3 regions of the Nocardia huaxiensis genome follow, and region 2 is predicted to be linked to each of the others. Evidence: riboswitches for the same ligand, from Rfam matches in the RefSeq annotation. Region 2 holds a riboswitch; each other region holds the start of a gene.

Region 1 (4,102 bases), 850 kb from region 2:
GCCGCCCGCGCCCTGGGCGTGGACGTCGGAGCCATCACCAAATCCCTGGTCTTCCTACTCGACGACGACCCGATCCTGCTGCTGGTCTCCGGCGCCCACCAGGTGCACCTGCCCCGCACCAGCGAACGCCTGGAAGGCGCTCTCACCCGGGCCCCCGCCGCCATGGTGCGCGAGGTGACCGGGCAGCCGGTCGGCGGCGTGGCCCCGGTCGGCCACCCCACCAACCTGCCCACCTTCGTCGACAACGCCCTGTCCCGTCATCCGGAACTGTGGGCCGCGGGCGGCCACCCGAACACCCTGTTCCGCACCACCTTCGGCGAGCTGGTCCGGATCACCGCGGGCCTGGCCATCGACGTGGACTGAGCCGCCGGTCCACGCGATATTTCGCACAGCCCGGAATATTCGGGCGCCGCAGCACGTAGGTTCGTTGCGTGACTGATTCCGAGACATCCGGCGCCGAGCTACATGTGCCCGATGACCTGAGCGGCATCACCGCGCAGCAGTATCGCGCCGCCATGCGGCATTACCCGGCGGGCGTCACCATCGTCACGCTGAACTCCGGGAACGGCCCGATCGGTTTCACCGCCACCTCGTTCGCCTCGCTCTCCGCGGAACCCCCGCTCATCTCGTTCAATATCGCGCACACCTCCTCCAGCATCGAGGCCATGCTGCGGTCCGAATCCCTGGTCGTGCACTTCCTCGGTGAACACCAGAAGCACCTGGCCCAGCGCTTCAGCCGGGACGCCGCCGAACGCTTCAGCGACCGCTCACTGTGGACCGCACTCGACACCGGCGAACCGGTCCTGCACGGCACCCCCATCTGGGTGCGCGCCACCGTCTACAAGCTGCTGCCGATCGGCGATCACACGCTAGTGGTCGGCCTGGTCACGCGGGTGCACGACAACACCCAGGATTCCCCGGCCGTCGGCCCGCTCGTCTACTACAACGGCGCCTACCACCACGCCGAGATCTCCGACTGATTCCCGCCGGGTCGCATCCCGGCCGGATCAGGTCAGCTCGCCGATGCCGCGGTGCCGATACCCAGCGCCGCCAGAATCGCCGCGCTGAGCTGTTCCAGCCGATCCCGCACCGCGGGCCGTTGCAGCAGCGCCACCGCCCGGGACGCCGCCAGCGCCAGCAGCACCATTTCGATTGCGGCAATGGTGGATTCGATCGCCCCGAGCGTCAGCGTGTTCGCGAAGGTCACCTCGGTCAGGAACTGCGGCAGCACGGCGAGGTAGAACAACCCCACCTTCGGATTGAAAACGCACGATAGCAATCCGGCAGCGAATGCCGAGCGAACCGAGTTCGCCTTCTCCCGGGCCGTGCGCGCCGCGAGTTCATCCGCCCCCGCGGCCTTCCCCCGCCGATGCGCCAGCAGCGCGCGAATCCCCAAGTACACCAGGTAGATTCCGCCGATCACCTTCAGCGCGCGATAGGCCGTGGCCGACTGCTCCAGCAGCGCCGCCACCCCCGCGGCGACAACCACCGCCCACACGATCCCACCCAGCGCCGACCCCACTGCCGCGGCAATGGCGGGACGCGGCCCGGCCATCGAAAACCGCAGCACCAGAAAGGAATCCGGCCCCGGCGTGATGGACAGCAGCACGCACAGCCCGATGAAGCTCAACAGCAGCGCCATGCTCATCCGTCAATGACAGCACAGCCCACCGACATTCGGGAGGGAAGAACCCGCCGACCGGACCTGATGATGAAAACCGGCCGGCGGCCCCTCCGGGCGCGTCCAGAATTCAGTTTCGCGCGCTGAACTCCGCACCCAGTTCCTGGAACAGGTTGGTATTCATGGTGAATGCGAGTCGCGCCTCGTCCAGCACGCGCTCCACATCGTCCCCGGCGAGGGGCAGCCGGTCCAGGCTCTCGCGGTATTCGCGTTTGAACGCGGCCGGATTCGAGATGCCGTCGAAGACGTAGAACCGCACGCCGTCGCCCTTCTTGGGCAGATCCCACAGCTTCTCGGCGGTCCCGCGAATGACCTGGCCGCCCGAGAGATCGCCGAGGTAGCGGGTGTAGTGATGCGCGATGTACCCGGCCGGGAAGGTGCGCGCACACTCCTCGATCCGGGCGGCGTACGCGGAAGTCGAAGGCAGTGCGGACAATTCGTCGCGCCAGTTCGGTCCGCCGAGGTAGGCGAGGTCGAGTTCGAGAGCGGCGAGCCGATCGAGTTCCGACCGGACGAACGGCCCGGCGACGGGGTCCTGAGCGAGCTGCGCGGAGTGCTTCTCCAGCGCGTCGTAGACGAACCACAGCTGCGAGGTGTAGCGGTAGAAAGCCTGGACACCGAGCTTCCCGGTGAGCAGATCGCGCATGAATGTGGAGTGTTCCGCCTCGTTGTGCTGCTGCTCGGTCGCGGTGCGGATGAGCGTCGAGAACGGCGTGTCGATGTCCAGCATGAGCAACCTCTTTCACCTCTCGGGCGCCCAACTATGGCTACCCTAACTTCTAGTGACAAGGTTAGCTACAGCAACAATCCCGCGAAACGTACTTTGCGGCCGACCGGATCCAACTTTCGGATGATTTTCGCGGCGGGGTTGACAAGATCCCCGCCCGTCTGCCAGCCTCTGAAACCAGGTCATGAGTGCCAGTGCAAAGCCCCGGCTAGCTGGTCGGCAACCCTCCTCCGCGGTGGGGTGCTCCGGGTGACGACCCGGCCGTATCCCGACTTGGGAACGGCAAGCGCGGACACTCGATCACTCACTTTCTGATCGCGCGTCCCTTATCCGACGGGATTTCGTGATGACTGCTTTCGCCGACCAGAGCTGTGCCGCCCTCGCCGAGGTGTCCGGCCGCGACCTCCAGGTCCCCCTCGTCCAGGGCGGCACCATCACCTACGCCAACTTCGACTACGCCGCCAGCGCACCGGCATTGACCCAGGTCACCGACCGCATCCAGGAGCTGCTGCCGTTCTACGCCAGCGTGCACCGGGGCGCCGGCTACGCCTCGCGCATCTCCACCGACTGCTACGAATCGGCCCGCGGTTCCGTCGCCCGCTTCCTCAACGCCGCCGACGACCAGGTCGTCGTCTTCACCCGCAACACCACCGACTCGCTCAACCTGCTCGCCGGGTGCGTGCCCGGCGACACCGTGGTCCTCGACGTGGAACACCACGCCAACTTCCTGCCCTGGCAGCAGCGCGGCCGCCGCGTGGTCCCGGTCGCCGACACCATCGAGGAGACCATCCAGCGGCTGGTCGCCGAACTGTGCGCCAAACCCGCTGCGCTGCTTGCGGTTACGGGCGCCTCCAATGTCACCGGTGAACTGCTGCCGCTGGAGCGCCTGGCCTGGATCGCGCACCAGTGCGGCACCCGCATCCTCGTCGACGCCGCCCAGCTGGCCCCGCACCGCCGGATCGATCTGCGCACCAGCGGCATCGACTACCTGGTCTTCTCCGGTCACAAGACGTACGCGCCCTTCGGCGCGGGCGTGCTGGTCGGCCGCCGCGACTGGCTCGACGCCGCCGAACCGTATCTGGCCGGCGGCGGCGCGGTCCGCTCCGTCACCACCGACAGCGTGGAGTGGGCGCCCGCCCCGCAACGGCACGAGGCCGGATCACCGAACGTCCTCGGCGTGGCGGCACTGGCCGCCGCCTGCGACGCGCTCGCCGAACTCGACGCCACCACGGCCATCGAGCATGAGCAGTACCTCACCCATCGCCTGCGCTACGGCCTGAAAACCGTTCCGGGAGTGCGCTTTCTGCGCATCTGGCGGGACAGCACCGACGCCGTCGGCATTGTCGCCTTCACCGTCGACGGCTTCGAACCCGGCCAGGTCGCGGCCTACCTCTCCGCCGAGCACGGCATCGGCGTGCGCGACGGCCGCTTCTGCGCACACCCGCTGCTGTCACGCCTCGGCGTCGACGCGGCCCTGCGCGCCAGCATCGGCCTCGGCACCACCGCCGCCGAGGTGGACCGCCTGATCGAGGCCGTCGCCACCCTCGTCGACAAGGGCCCGGCCTGGAATTACGCCCGCACCGAAGGACATTGGAATCCGGTGCCGGAGACCCGGCCCTTCGGCAGCGGTAACGAGGGCGCGGCGCCCTGCGCGTTCTAAAACACGAGGTAGCGGGCGGCGAGTTCTTCGACGA
Region 2 (4,102 bases):
TTACGCTCCGGTGTCTCCTGCTCGAACCACTCGTCGTCTCCCTTCACGTCCTCCATCGTGGAGTGCGAAGTAGGCCGAACAGCGTATTTGAGTCAGCGAGTTCCCCTGCCTACGAACCGGGCGGTTGACCTGCGGATATATTCCGCGAAACGCCGAAAACCCCTCAGCGCCAACGGCTATCGTGGGCGACACCTCTCTCCGAGGGACGGCGGATTGGTCTACGCCGTGTCCAGGAAGGAGGTGTGGATTGAATGAATGATCCGGAAAGGAAAACCCCGGTCAACTGGGCGTCCGTTCGCGCGACCGCCGCAGTAGCCGGGGCTCTCATCCAGGTGGTCAGGTTGATTCTGGACCTGCTCCATACGGACCGGTAATCCACGGGCCAGGCCGCTCTAGCCAGCGGCTTGGCCCTCACCAACCATCACCCGAGGTGACGTCCTAACCATACATCCCACGGGATATGGGATGCACAAATATCAGGGCAATAGAGATTCCGCTTATCGATTGCCCTTACCGCTCAGCTCAGTGCGCGGTCCAAGTCGCCGAGCAGGTCCTCGATGTCTTCGAGGCCGATGGAGATGCGGACTACGCCGTCGGTGATGCCCACTGCCGCACGGCCTTCCGGGCCCATGGCGCGGTGGGTGGTGGTGGCCGGGTGGGTGATGAGGGTCTTGGCGTCACCGAGGTTGTTGGAGATGTCGATGATGCGGAGGCCGTTGAGGACCTCGAAGGCGCGCTTCTTGGCTTCGCCTTCGGGGGCCTTGAGTTCGAAGGTGACTACCGTTCCGCCGCCGGACATTTGGGACTGGGCGAGGTCGTACTGGGGGTGCGACTTCAGGAACGGGTACTTCACCCAGGCCACGGCGGGGTGCTGTTCCAGGAACTCGGCGATGCGCAGGGCCGAGGCGTTGGACTGGCGGACGCGCAGGGGCATCGTCTCCAGGCCCTTCAGCAACGTCCAGGCATTGAAGGGGCTCAGGGCCGGGCCCGTGTGGCGCATAAGGTTTTTGACGGGGCCGTCGATGTAGTCCTGGGGGCCGAGGATGGCGCCGCCGAGGACGCGGCCCTGGCCGTCGATGTGCTTGGTGCCGGAGTAGACCAGGACGTCCGCGCCCAAGTCGAAGCCGCGCTGCAGCAGCGGGGTGGCGAAGACGTTGTCCAGCACCACCTTCGCGCCGGCGGCGTGGGCCAGCTCGGTGACCTTGCGCACGTCCACGAGGGACTGCATCGGGTTGGACGGGGTTTCGAAGAAGACGGCCTGGGTGGGGACGGACAGGGCCTGCTCCCACTGGTCCAGGTCCTCGCCGTCGACGAAGACCGTCTCGACACCCCAGCGCGGCAGGATCTCGTTCGCGACCACGAAACAGGAGCCGAACAGGCTGCGAGCGGCGACCAGGCGGTCACCCGCGCCGAGCAGCGCGCCCAGGGCGGTGAACACCGCGGACATGCCCGAGGCCGTGGCGAAAGCCGCTTCCGCGCCGTCGATCAGGCGCAGGCGCTCCTCGAACATGGCGACCGTGGGATTGCCGTAGCGGGAGTAGACGAAATGCTCGATGTCGCCGGTGAAGGACGCTTCCGCGGCCTCGGCGCTCTCGTAGACGAAACCGGAGTTCAGGAACAGCGCCTCGGAGGTCTCCTCGAAACCGGAGCGCCGGATGCCGCCGCGCACGCCGAGCGTGGCCGGGCCGACGCCCTCGGGCAGCGGCCGGTCGAACGAACCACCAGTGATCACGACTGCCTCCACGGAAGTCCGTCCGCGCGCCAGCCGGTCTGGCCGCGATGACCCTGCGCGTCGAGCGCGCCTTCGAAACCTTCGACGACATTGAAGGACGGAGCGAAACCGGCCGCAGTGGCGGCGGTGGCCGCGCCGATGGACCGCTGACCCGAACGGCAGATGAAGATGACCGGGGCCTCCGACGCCGAATCACGGTCGGCGAGGACGTTCCTCAGCTGGTCCACGAACCGCGAGTTCGGGCCGCCGGTGAAGTCCACCCATTCGATCAGCGCGGTCGGGCGGCCGATGCCGCTGGTGTCGGGCACCCCGACGAACCGCCATTCGGCCTCGGTGCGCACATCGACCAGCACCGCATCCGGATTGTCGCGCAACAGTTCCCACGCCTGCTTCGGCGTGATGTCACCCGCGTAGCTCACTCGAACCTCCTGTGAATCCGCACTTGCCGCACCACGAATTTTCCAGCGGTGCGGGCCAGGTCGTCACCCGGAGCACCCCACCGCGGAGGAGGGTTGCCGACCAGCCAGCCGGGGCTTCACGCTGGTACTCATGACCTGGGTTGAGATTGCCCGGACCAATGCCCGACTGTCAATTCTTTCCCCAGGGGCTCTGCCCCCGGACCCCGGAATCGGAGGCTCTGCCCCCGGCCCCCGTCGACCGGGATCACGATCAGGAATTGCAGACCAGCCAGCGGTTGTCGGTCTTGCTGAAATGCCAGGTCGAGGTGGATTCGACGCCGTCGGTGCGGGTGGTGACCTGCGCGGTGGCCTGATCCCCGTTCAGCTGCGCGTCGGTGAGCCGCACGAATTCGTATGTGGCGGCCTGTTCTCCGGCCGGCGGCTGCAATGGCGACCGCTTCTGATCGAACCCCGGGCAGGCCGTGCGCGGATCGAGTACGTCGGTGCCACTGCGGGATTGGGTGAAGGTGCTGGCAGCGACGGCCAGGCGGTCGCTATCTGTGACATTCTTCTCAACCGGCGACACCAGCGCGGCAATAACAATTCCGATGATTACAACCACGATGACGCCCGCCGCCACCAGGAATGGCAGCAGAGTCCGCGTCTCACCCTGATCGATCCGTACCGGCTGGTCATCGACGTCGCTCATGGGTAGATCATGCCTGGTCGACCGGGGTGTTCCGGCCGCGACACCGGGTACACGCGCGGGGTGGGCATTCCCACAGTTCACCGCACCGCGCGGGAGGGTGGTCCACCTCACCGATAGAATCACCACAATTCCCGCGCGAGAGCGGGAATAGCAACACCACGCAGCAACGCTGCAGCGTCGGGGGTTACCAGAGTGAACGGGACCACCCGAGCCAGGGCGTCAACTTAGCCTAAGCTAAGACAGACGGCTAAGTACTGACGGCAAGATAGTTTCGACCCAAAGGGTGCGCGTAAGAATGACCGAACAGAGTGCAGCGACCCGCCCGCTCCGCATTGCGATCGTGGGCGCGGGCCCGGCCGGCATCTACGCCGCCGACGCGTTGATGAAATCCGACGCGGACGTGAGCATCGACCTCTACGAGCGGATGCCCGCCCCGTTCGGCCTCATCCGCTACGGCGTCGCTCCCGACCACCCTCGCATCAAGGGCATCATCACCGCCCTGCACAAGGTGCTCGACAAGCCGCAGGTGCGCCTGCTCGGCAATATCGACTACGGCGTCGACATCAACCTCGAGGACCTGCGGCGCTTCTACGACGCCATCATCTTCTCCACCGGCGCCAATGCCGACCGCGCGCTGGAGATCCCGGGCATCGGCCTCGACGGCTCCTACGGCGCGGCCGACTTCGTCTCCTGGTACGACGGCCACCCGGACGTCCCGCGCACCTGGCCGCTGGACGCCAAGAAGGTCGCCGTGCTCGGCGTCGGCAACGTCGCCCTCGACGTGGCGCGCGTGCTCGCCAAGACCGGCGACGAACTGCTGCCGACCGAGATCCCGCCGAACGTCTACGAGGGCCTCAAGGGCAACCAGGCCCTGGAAGTGCACGTGTTCGGCCGCCGCGGTCCCGCGCAGGCCAAGTTCACCCCCCTGGAACTGCGCGAGCTCGACCACTCGCCGACCATCGAGGTCATCGTCGACCCCGAGGACATCGACTACGACGAAGGCTCCGAGGCCGCGCGCCGCCACTCCAAGCAGGTCGACATGATCTGCAATACCTTGGAGCAGTGGGCGATTCGCGATATCGGCAACCGCCCGCACAAGCTGTACCTGCACTTCTTCGAATCCCCGTCCGAGGTCATCGGCGACGCCGACGGCAAGGTCGTCGGCCTGCGCACCGAGCGCACCTCGCTCGACGGCACCGGCAACTGCAAGGGCACCGGCGAGTTCAAGGACTGGGACGTGCAGGCCGTGTACCGCGCGGTCGG
Region 3 (4,102 bases), 1.6 Mb from region 2:
TCCGGATCGGCCTTGATGACGGCGATCTGCGTTGTCTGCGTGCCGATCTGGTCGGCCGTGGCGCGCGCGCCGACGGCCAGCACGAGTGCCGCGCCGACCCGCTCGGGCGCGCCGACCATCCATTCGAGCACCCGCATGCCGCCCATGGACCCGCCGACCACCGCGGCCAGCCGGTCGATGCCGAGCAGGTCGAACAGCTTCTGCTCGGCGTGCACCTGATCCCGGATGGTGATCTCGGGAAACCGTGCGCCCCAAGGCTTTCCGTCTGCCGCCAGCGAGGACGGCCCGGTGCTGCCCTTGCAACCGCCGAGCACATTGGTGGCGATGACACACCATTCGCGGGTGTCGATCGCCGCACCCGGCCCGACCACGCCGTCCCACCAGCCGGCCTGCGCGTGATGCACGTCGGCGGGACCCACCACATGCGAGTCGCCGGTCAGCGCGTGCTCGATGAGCACCACGTTGTCCGCGTTCGCCGAGAGTTCGCCCCACCGCTGTACGGCCAGGGTGACGTCGGGGATGACCGACCCGTTCTCGAGCTCCACATCCCCGATAGCGATGCTGCCGAGCGTGCCGTCCGCCGGCGGAAGCAGGACTTCCGCCGCCGGCCGGGAGGTGCTCGATTCGATGCTCACGGTCAAGATGCCGCCGCCGTCAGTCCGGCGCGCAGATCCGCCAGGATGTCGTCGATGCCCTCGATACCCACGGCCAAACGCACGAGACCAGGCGTGACGCCGGAAGCGAGCTGCTCGGCGGGCGTCAGCTGCGCGTGCGTGGTGGAGGCCGGGTGGATGACGAGCGAGCGCACATCCCCGATGTTAGCGACATGGCTGTGCAGGACCAGCGCGTCCACGAACTTCTTGCCCGCGTCCACGCCGCCGGCCAGTTCGAAGGACACGATCGCGCCCACACCCTTGGGTGCCAGCTGTTTGCCGCGTGCGTGCCAGGGGGAGTCGGAAAGGCCCGCGTAGTAGACCTTCTCGACGCCGGGCTGCTGCGTCAGGAACTCCGCGACCGCCTGGGCATTGGCGACATGCCGCTCGACCCGCAGGCTCAGCGTCTCGATGCCCTGCGCGATCAGGAAGGCGTTGAACGGCGCGACGGCCGCGCCGAGGTCACGCAGCAACTGCACGCGCGCCTTCAGCGCGAATGCCGGCGCGCCGAGTTCGGCGAATACCACACCGTGGTAGCTGGGATCGGGCGTGGTGAAACCGGGGAAGCGGGAATTGCCCTCGGCGTCCTCGACCGTCCAGTCGAAGGTGCCGCCGTCCACGATCACTCCGGCCACGGCCGAACCGTGCCCGCCCAGGTACTTGGTGGCCGAGTGCACCACGATGTCGGCGCCGTGCTGCAGCGGCTGGATCAGATACGGCGTCGCGACCGTGTTGTCCACGATCAACGGCACGCCCGCCGCGTGCGCGACCTCGGCGATGCCCGGGATGTCCAGAATCGAGCTGCTCGGGTTCGCGACGGTCTCGCCGTAGAAAGCCTTGGTGTTCGGGCGCACCGCGGCCTTCCACTGCTCCAGATCGTCCGGATCCTCGACGAAGCTGACCTCGATGCCCAGTTTGGGCAGCGAGTAGTGCAGCAGGTTGTAGGTGCCGCCGTACAGGTGCGGGCTGGCCACGATGTGATCCCCGGCCTGCGCCAGGTTCAGGATCGCGTAGGTTTCCGCCGCCTGCCCGGAGGCCAGCAGCAGGGCCGCCACACCGCCTTCGAGGGCGGCGATGCGCTGTTCCACCACGTCCTGGGTCGGGTTCATGATGCGGGTGTAGATATTGCCCGGCTCGGCGAGCCCGAACAGCGCGGCGGCGTGGTCGGTGTCGCGGAAGGCATACGAGGTGGTCTGGTAGATCGGCAGTGCGCGGGCCCCGGTGGCCGCATCGGGCGCTTGCCCGGCGTGGATCTGCCTGGTCTCGAAGGACCAGTCGGCCGGATTCGTGGGCGCGGTCGAGTCACTCATGTGCTGCTCCAGGAAAACAAGGTCGCCGAATGGCGGAAGTCTGACGTTATCGGAAAGCGAATAGGCTTCGACAACAACACATTTCGGTGACCTCCTACGGTGCGCTTGCGCTCGGCCCTCGAGCGCCCGGTCCTCACCCGGAGCACCCCACCGCAGCTGGAGGGTTGCCGATCAGCTAGCCGGGGCTTGACGCTGATGCTCTTGACCTGTTGCGAGATTCTAACGGGCGGAAGGCCCGGATTCCGAAGTGGGGCCGGACACACTGGGCGCGGCGCAGGTCCGCACGAATTCGTGGTAGGCGTCGACCACGGCGTCGGCCATGCCGCGCGCCGAGGTGGTGAGGCATTCCGGGGTCTGGTCCTCGCATTCCGTGCCGACTCGCATGATGGTGTGCCAGGTGCTGACCACCAGGCGCACGGGCAGCGAGTCGACGGCCGCGCCCAGGCGTTCGGCCACGGCCGCGGTGACCTGTTCGGTCTTGTGCTCGGCGGCGTCGAGGCTGTACGCGCGCACGGCGGCGCTGCCGCGAATGATGCGCTGCATTTGCTGGAACCAGCGGAACGGCAGCGGTTCGTCGCGTTCGATGACGCCGTCGATGACGGCGAGGAAGGCGTTCATCAGCGCCTGGAGTTCATTCCCGGTGACGGGTTCGGCGCGCAAGTGGTCGGCAAGCGCGGTGCCCCATTCTGCGATGGGGGCGATGACGATGTCTTCCTTGCTCGCGAAGTAGCGATTGATCGTGCGGGGCGAGACATCGGCGGCGTCGGCGATCTGCTCGACGGTGGTGGCGTCGAAGCCGTGGGCGTCGCAGAGCTCCAGCGCCACATCGATGATGCGCGCGCGGGTCTGCTGCTTCTTGCGTTCGCGCAGCCCCGGCCTGGGGCGTTCCAGCAGATCGGCGTGCGTCGACTCGGGCATGGCCACAGTGTATCGACCAGCGGGTATTTCACGACGCCATCCGACAACTGTCGCAGTCGGACATTTTTCTCTTGACGCCATTTGTCGGGTGATGCCACGATGGTCGGGTTGTTCCAGGCATCCTGAGGAGACGGCATGACATCCGGGACGGTGACGCGCACACCCGACGAAATACCTACCGACACAAGCACTTCCAAGCGATGGTGGGCGCTGGGGGTGATCGCTCTGGCGCAGCTGATGGTGGTGCTGGACGCCACCATCGTCACGATCTCGCTGCCCTACGCCCAGGCCGATCTGAAGATCAGCGAAGGCGACAAGCAGTGGGTGCTGACCGCCTACACGCTGATCTTCGGCGGCCTGCTGCTGCTCGGCGGACGGCTCGCCGACTACCTCGGACGCCGCCGCATCTTCCTGATCGGGCTGATCGGCTTCGCCGCGGCCTCCGCGCTGGCCGGGCTCGCGCAGAACGCCGGGCAATTGTTCGCCGGGCGCGGACTGCAGGGCGCGTTCGGTGCGCTGCTGGCTCCGGCGGCGCTGTCGCTGGTGTCGGTGACGTTCACCGAGGCCAAGGAACGCGCCAAGGCGTTCGGCGTCTTCGCGGGCGTGTCCGCGGGCGGCGCGGCCATCGGGCTCATCGCGGGCGGCGCGCTCACCGAATACGCCGACTGGCGCTGGTGCCTGCTGGTGAACACGCCCGTCGCGCTGCTGGCCTTCGTGGGTGCGCTGGCCGTCGTCATCAAGGATGTGCCCGCGCCGCGCACCGGCGGCTACGACCTGCCCGGGGCGATCACCGCCACGCTCGGATTGGTATCCGTCGTCTACGGATTCAGCCGGGCGGCGGAGGCCGGCTGGGGTGCGGGCAGCACGCTGGCCCTGCTCATCGCCGGCGCCGCGCTGTTGATCGCCTTCGTGGTGATCGAGAGCCGGTCCTCGAATCCGCTACTGCCGCTGCGTATTCCGGGTGAGATCAATCGAGGCGGGTCGTTCCTGGTGGCCTTGCTGACGCCGATCGCCATGTTCGCCATGTTCCTGAACCTGACCTACTACCTGCAGGCCACGCTCGGATATTCGGCGCTGAAAGCGGGAGTCGCGTTCCTGCCCTTCCCGATCGGCATCGTGATCGCGGCCGGTGTCACCAGTGCGCTGCTGCCCAGGATCGGTCCGCGGCCGATCATGCTCACCGGTGCGGTCCTGGGCATGGCGGGGCTGCTCTACCTGGCA

What was found. Region 2 has a riboswitch for S-adenosylmethionine ahead of H0264_RS37610 (rhodanese-like domain-containing protein). Riboswitches for the same ligand answer to the same signal wherever they lie in the genome.
Region 1: another riboswitch for S-adenosylmethionine. It lies ahead of H0264_RS03270 (aminotransferase class V-fold PLP-dependent enzyme); the one in region 2 lies ahead of H0264_RS37610 (rhodanese-like domain-containing protein).
Region 3: another riboswitch for S-adenosylmethionine. It lies ahead of H0264_RS06645 (bifunctional o-acetylhomoserine/o-acetylserine sulfhydrylase); the one in region 2 lies ahead of H0264_RS37610 (rhodanese-like domain-containing protein).

The regions. Positions count from the first base shown of each region.
Region 1 is NZ_CP059399.1:719,794-723,895, reverse strand. It holds gene H0264_RS03290 (YbaK/EbsC family protein) at 1-363, shown strand, start outside; gene H0264_RS03285 (flavin reductase family protein) at 516-980, shown strand; gene H0264_RS03280 (LysE family translocator) at 1,013-1,648, opposite strand; gene H0264_RS03275 (biliverdin-producing heme oxygenase) at 1,752-2,411, opposite strand; SAM riboswitch class IV at 2,589-2,703, shown strand; gene H0264_RS03270 (aminotransferase class V-fold PLP-dependent enzyme) at 2,755-4,068, shown strand; gene H0264_RS03265 (hypothetical protein) at 4,065-4,102, opposite strand, start outside.
Region 2 is NZ_CP059399.1:8,209,420-8,213,521, forward strand. It holds gene H0264_RS37600 (hypothetical protein) at 1-47, opposite strand, end outside; gene H0264_RS37605 (O-succinylhomoserine sulfhydrylase) at 518-1,732, opposite strand; gene H0264_RS37610 (rhodanese-like domain-containing protein) at 1,729-2,151, opposite strand; SAM riboswitch class IV at 2,166-2,287, opposite strand; gene H0264_RS37615 (Rv0361 family membrane protein) at 2,402-2,839, opposite strand; gene H0264_RS37620 (FAD-dependent oxidoreductase) at 3,135-4,102, shown strand, end outside.
Region 3 is NZ_CP059399.1:1,488,526-1,492,627, forward strand. It holds gene metX (homoserine O-acetyltransferase MetX) at 1-641, opposite strand, end outside; gene H0264_RS06645 (bifunctional o-acetylhomoserine/o-acetylserine sulfhydrylase) at 638-1,963, opposite strand; SAM riboswitch class IV at 2,060-2,170, opposite strand; gene H0264_RS06650 (TetR/AcrR family transcriptional regulator) at 2,183-2,881, opposite strand; gene H0264_RS06655 (MFS transporter) at 3,017-4,102, shown strand, end outside.